Linked DNA regions of Variovorax paradoxus. The protein of the gene in region 1 binds, or shares a complex with, the protein of each later gene. Links are inferred from orthologs where the notes say so. Each region holds a gene or a part of one and is shown in the gene's direction. Other genes may lie near its edges.

What was found.
Region 2: the proteins of mrdA (region 1) and rodA are in contact, whole or in part, in a crystal structure (PDB 6PL5), measured with the Thermus thermophilus proteins. The link is inferred for Variovorax paradoxus from one-to-one orthologs. Residues at the interface, in WP_223903432.1 of Thermus thermophilus: Arg4, Ile5, His6, Leu8, Ala9, Phe12, Ala15, Leu16, Leu19, Gly20, Arg22, Ala23, Trp24, Leu26, Gln27, Val28, Tyr31, Tyr34, Leu36, Leu43, Thr45, Asp47, Lys156, Gln157, Gly158, Ser160, Val184, Leu201, Glu202; in WP_223903423.1 of Thermus thermophilus: Phe161, Val165, Phe168, Val169, Leu172, Pro198, Tyr199, Glu202, Tyr211, Arg212, Asp213, Gln220, Val221, Gln223, Ser224, Ile226, Ala227, Ile228, Gly229, Ser230, Gly266, Phe267, Val270, Leu274, Tyr277, Gly278, Leu281, Phe285, Leu289, Arg297.

The regions. Positions count from the first base shown.
Region 1 is NZ_JAUSXL010000002.1:2,206,443-2,209,389, forward strand. The notes cover bases 12-2,888. They hold mrdA (penicillin-binding protein 2), read left to right. Parts: upstream 12-404; coding sequence 405-2,372; downstream 2,373-2,888. Other genes in these bases: mreD (rod shape-determining protein MreD), read left to right, coding at 12-334; fahA (fumarylacetoacetase), read right to left, coding at 2,500-2,888. In the rest of the region: more of mreD, read left to right, coding at 1-11; more of fahA, read right to left, coding at 2,889-2,947. UniProt on the Escherichia coli protein: Catalyzes cross-linking of the peptidoglycan cell wall. Responsible for the determination of the rod shape of the cell. Is probably required for lateral peptidoglycan synthesis and maintenance of the correct diameter during lateral and centripetal growth.
Region 2 is NZ_JAUSXL010000002.1:1,019,585-1,022,439, reverse strand. What follows is about bases 36-2,820. They hold rodA (rod shape-determining protein RodA), read left to right. Parts: upstream 36-743; coding sequence 744-1,898; downstream 1,899-2,820. Other genes in these bases: tldD (metalloprotease TldD), read left to right, coding at 2,011-2,820; QFZ47_RS08575 (sensor histidine kinase), read left to right, coding at 36-711. Outside these bases: more of QFZ47_RS08575, read left to right, coding at 1-35; more of tldD, read left to right, coding at 2,821-2,855. UniProt on the Escherichia coli protein: Peptidoglycan polymerase that is essential for cell wall elongation. Also required for the maintenance of the rod cell shape. Functions probably in conjunction with the penicillin-binding protein 2 (mrdA).

The DNA.
Region 1 (2,947 bases):
GGCCTTCGTCTTCGGGCTGTGCATGGATGTGCACCAGGCCTCCATGCTGGGCCAGCATGCGCTGTCCTACACCACGCTGGGCTTCTTCGCGATCACCATCCACCGGCGCCTGCTGTGGTATCCGGTGGCCTCGCAGGCGCTGCAGGTGCTGCCGCTGTTCGCGCTGTCGCAGCTCATCGAGGTGGTCACGCGGATGGTCGGCGGCGGCGTGTTCCCGGGCTGGAGCGTGCTGATCTCGCCGGCCATCGAGGCCGCGCTGTGGCCGCTGGCCACCGCCTTGCTGCTCGCGCCCCAGCTGCGCACGCCGGACCCTGACGAGAACCGGCCGCTGTAGCCATGGCGCGCCCCGGCTCCTCGACCCCAGCAGTTGCCATGGCAATGGCCCGCGCCTAAGCTCGCACGCCATGACCGAAATCCGCAACGTCGCTGCCGATCTCGCGCGCTTCAAGCGCCGCGTGGTGGTGATCGGCCTCGTGGTGCTCTTCGCGTTCAGCCTGCTCGGCGCCCGCCTGTTCTACCTGCAGGTGGTGCGGCATGAAGACCTGGCCGAGCAAGCCGAGAGCAACCGCACGGCCATCGTGCCCGTGGTGCCCAACCGCGGCCTGATCCTCGACCGCAACGGCATCGTGCTGGCCTCGAACTATTCGGCCTACACGCTGGAGATCACGCCCTCGAAGGTGGGCGACGTCGAAGAGACCATCGAGAGCCTCACTCAGGTGCTCGAGGTCTCGCCGCGCGACCGCCGCCGCTTCAAGCGCTTGCGGGAAGATTCGCGCAGCTTCGATTCCATTCCCATCCGCACCCGCCTGAGCGATGAGGAAGTCGCGCGCTTCGCCGCGCAGCGCTACCGCTTCCCGGGCGTGGAGATCAAGGCCCGGCTGTTCCGCAACTACCCGCACGCCGAGCTGGCCTCGCACGTGCTCGGCTACATCGGCCGCATCAACCAGCGCGAGAAGACCGCGATGGAAGACTGGGCCGAGGAAGACCAGGCCAACTACAAGGGCACCGACTACATCGGCAAACTGGGCATCGAGCAGAGCTACGAGAAGACGCTGCATGGCCAGACCGGCGTCGAGCAGATGGAAACCTCGGCCGGCGGCCGCGCGGTGCGCCGGCTCGCCAGCCACCCGGCCACGCCCGGCAACACCGTGATGCTGTCGCTCGACATCAAGCTACAGAAGCTGGTGGAAGACATGTTCGGCGACCGCCGCGGCGCGCTGGTGGCCATCGATCCCAGGACCGGCGAAGTGCTGGCCTTCGTGAGCAAGCCCACCTTCGACCCCAACCTGTTCGTCGAAGGCATCGACACCGAGAGCTGGCAGGCGCTGACCGAATCGCTCGACAAGCCGCTCCTGAACCGCGCGCTGCGCGGCACCTATCCGCCCGGCTCCACCTACAAGCCCTTCATGGCGCTGGCGGCGCTGCAGACCGGCAAGCGCGGCCCGAACGTGGTGGTGAACGACCCCGGCTACTTCAACTTCGGCGGCCACCGCTTCGGCAGCCCCGAGGGCAACATCGGCGGCGTCGACATGCGCCGCTCGATCCAGCTGTCGAGCAACATCTACTACTACTCGCTGGCCAACGAAATGGGTGTGGACCTGATCCACGACTTCATGAAGCCGATGGGCTTCGGGCAGATCACCGGCATCGATCTGGGCGGCGAGGTGCGCGGCGTGCTGCCGAGCACCGAGTGGAAGCGCAACGCCTACAAGCGGCCCGAGCAGAAGAAGTGGTATGCGGGCGAGACCATTTCGCTGGGCATCGGGCAGGGCTACAACGCCTTCACCATGCTGCAGCTCGCGCAGGCCACGTCCATCGTGGCCGACGGCGGCCTGAAGCACAAGCCGCACCTCGTGCTGGCCACGCGCAACACGGTGAGCGGGCAGGTGGTGCCGCTGCCCAAGCTGCCGGCGGAGAACCTGGGCTACACCGCAGCCAATGTGGCGGTGGTTCGCGAGGGCCTGACCAGCGTGGTCACCAGCGGCACCGCGCGCGGCGTGTTCGCGGGCGCGCCCTACCAGGCGGCGGGCAAGACCGGCACCGCGCAGGCCGTGACGCAGGCGCAGAACACCAAGTACAACGCGCGCGCGCTCGAAGAACACCAGCGCGACCATGCGCTGTTCATGGCCTTCGCCCCGGTCAACGATCCGAAGATCGCCCTGGCGGTGGTCGTCGAGAACGCCGGCTGGGGCGCGGGCGCCGCGGCGCCCATTGCACGCCGCGTGTTCGACTACTGGCTCGCGGACCAGTATCCGAGCGAAGCCGACATGGCCGCCATCAAGGTCGGCAAGGCCACCGCGCCGATCGGCAAGCCGCGCGTGGCCAGCGAAGTGGCATGGCCGGCGCCGGCCGCAGCCGCGACCGCACCCTGAATCTTGCTCCCTCTCCCTCCGGGAGAGGGTGGGGGTGAGGGCGCTGTACCGCCGATGAGGCGCGGCACCCGTACGATGGCCGCTGCCCTCACCCTGGCCCTCTCCCGGAGGGAGAGGGAACAAAACCCTAAGCGGTAACTGTTCCGCTGACCTCGCCCAGGCCGATGCGCACCGCGCCCGCGCGCTCGCAGTAGCCGCGAATCACCAGCGTGTCGCCGTCCTCGAGGAAGGTGCGCTTTTCGCCATTGGGCAGCGTGATCGGCTGCTTGCCGCCCTGCGTGAGTTCGATCAGCGAGCCGGCCTCGTCGGGCCGGGGGCCCGAGAGCGTGCCCGAGCCCAGCAGGTCGCCGGGCTGCAGGTTGCAGCCGTTCACCGTGTGGTGCGCGACCAGTTGCGCGGCGGTCCAGTAGGCGGCCTCGGTGGTGTTGCCGCGCGTGAGGCGCGCTGGCGCCACGCCTTCGGCGCGCATCTTCGCGGTCTGCAGCAGCACCTCGAGCGTGATGTCGAGCGCGCCGCCTTCGCGGTTCGAAGGTGCGTCGAGGTACGCGAGCGGCTGCGGGTCTCCCGCGGGCCGT
Region 2 (2,855 bases), 1.2 Mb from region 1 along the record:
TTCGGCATCGCGCTGCTGCTGATCGTCTTGCGGCGCTTCCACGCCGCGAGCGTCCAGGCGCGCGGCTCAGTCGCCGCCCTGGCCGAACGCGTCGCGCAGCGCGAGCGCGAACTCGCATCCACCTTCGCCGCGCTGGAACAGGTGGCGCGCGACCAGGCGCGCACCCACGAGCGCGAACGCATCCTGCGCGACATGCACGACGGCGTGGGCTCGCACATCAGCTCGGCCATCCGGCAGCTGCAATCGGGCCAGGCCAGTCCGGAGGAATTGCTGCGGACGCTGCGCGACTCGCTCGACCAGCTCAAGCTGGCCATCGACTCCATTCATCTGCCGCCGGGCGACGTCGGTGCGCTACTGGCGGCGCTGCGCTACCGGCTGGAGCCGCGCCTGGCGGCCGCGGGCATTCAGTTCGAATGGGCGGTAGAGGAAGTGCCCGAGGTGAAGCGGCTCGACGCGCAGGCCATGCGGCAATTGCAGTTCCTGCTGTTCGAGGCGATTTCCAACGTGCTGCAGCATGCCCAGGCGAAGACCCTCCGGATCGAAGCCGAAGCGGTGGCCGGCACCGTGCAGCTGCGCGTGATCGACGACGGCCGGGGCTTCGACGCGCTGCAGATGCCCCGGGCGCTTGCGGAGCGCGCCGCCGCCATCGGCGCCCGGCTGGCGCTCGAAAGCCGACCGGGGCGCACGGTCGTTCAGCTCGGCTTCGGCTGAGGTGCGCCGCGGGGCGCGGATAATCCGCCCCCATGTCCGCAGTGTTCAACCAGCCCTCCCTGGCGCGCCGGGTCGCGCCCATCTTCCAGGGCTTCGACGGCTTTCTGGCCTTCGCCGTGCTGCTGCTGGCCTTTGCCGGGCTGCTGACCATGTATTCGTCGGGCTACGACCATGGCTCGCGCTTCGCCGACCACGGCCGCAACATGCTGCTGGCGGGCTTCATCATGTTCGTGGTGGCCCAGGTGCCGCCGCAGCGGCTGATGCTGGCCGCCGTGCCGCTCTATACGATGGGCGTGGCGCTGCTGGTGGCGGTGGCGCTGTTCGGCATCACCAAGAAGGGCGCGCAGCGCTGGATCAACGTGGGCGTGGTGATCCAGCCGAGCGAAATCCTCAAGATCGCGATGCCGCTGATGCTGGCCTGGTGGTTCCAGCGCCGCGAAGGCCAACTGCGGCCGCTCGACTTCGTGGTGGCCACGGTGCTGCTGGCGGTGCCGGTCGGGCTCATCATGAAGCAGCCCGACCTGGGCACCTCGCTGCTGGTGCTGGCGGCCGGCATGGCGGTGATCTTCTTTGCCGGGCTGCCGTGGAAGCTGATCGTGCCGCCGGTGGTGCTCGGTGCCGTGGCGGTCACGCTGATCGTGGGCTTCGAGTCGCAGCTGTGCGCCGACGGCGTCGACTGGCGCGTGCTGCATGACTACCAGAAGCAGCGCGTGTGCACGCTGCTCGACCCCAGCAAGGACCCGCTGGGCAAGGGCTTCCACATCATCCAGGGCATGATCGCCATCGGCTCGGGCGGGGTCGGCGGCAAGGGCTTCATGCAGGGCACGCAGACGCACCTCGAATTCATTCCCGAGCGCACCACCGACTTCATCTTTGCCGCCTATTCCGAGGAATTCGGTCTGGTGGGCAACCTCACGCTGATCGCGGCCTTCATCCTGCTGATCTTCCGCGGGCTGGCCATCGCCGCCACGGCGCAGACCCTGTTCTCGCGCCTGCTCGCGGGCGCGGTCACGATGATTTTCTTCACCTATGCCTTCGTCAACATGGGCATGGTGAGCGGCATCCTGCCGGTGGTGGGCGTGCCGCTGCCGTTCATCAGCTATGGCGGCACCGCCATGGTCACGCTGGGGCTGGGGCTGGGCATCCTGATGTCGATCGCCCGGGCCCGGAAGCTGGCCCAGAGCTAATTCCAGAAACACCGAGGAACCGGCTTTGCCGGGCCTCTGGTGTTGCCCCCGGTAGGGGGTGGGCGAAAGCGACACGAAGTGCGCGAAGCCTGGGGGCGAGCAATAATCAGGCATGATCTCTCGCGAACCCACCATCGAGCGCCTCGCCACGGCGCAACAGCTCCTGCTCACGCCCTTCGGCCTCGACGAATCGCATTTGAGCAAGGCCCTGGCCGAGATCACCTCCCACCGGGTGGACGACGCCGACCTGTACTTCCAGTACACGCGCAGCGAAGGCTGGAGCCTCGAAGAGGGCATCGTCAAGACCGGCAGCTTCAGCATCGACCAGGGCGTCGGCGTGCGCGCGGTCAGCGGCGAGAAAACCGCCTTCGCCTATTCGGACGACATTTCCGAGGCCTCGCTGCTCGACGCGGCCCGCACGGTGCGTTCGATTTCTTCCGCCGGCCGCACCGGCCGCGTGAAGACGCCAGCCCGCAAGATCGCCTCGAGCCGTTCGCTCTACAACGGCGTCGACCCCATCTCCACCCTCGACAGCACGGCCAAGGTCAAGCTGCTCGAAAAGGTCGAGAAGCTGGCGCGTTCGCGCGATCCGCGCGTGGCGCAGGTCATGGCGGGCCTGGCGAGCGAGTACGATGTGGTGCTGGTGGCGCGCGCCGACGGCACGCTGGCGGCCGATGTGCGCCCGCTGGTGCGCCTGTCGGTCACCGTGATCGCCGAGCAGAACGGCCGGCGCGAGGTCGGCTCGGGCGGCGGCGGCGGGCGCTTCGGCCTCGCCTATTTCAACGACGCGCAGATCGCCGAATACGTCGACCAGGCCGTGAAGGCCGCACTGACCAACCTCGATGCCCGCCCGGCCCCGGCTGGCGAGATGACCGTGGTGCTCGGCTCCGGCTGGCCCGGCATCCTGCTGCACGAAGCCATCGGCCACGGCCTGGAAGGCGACTTCAACCGCAAGGG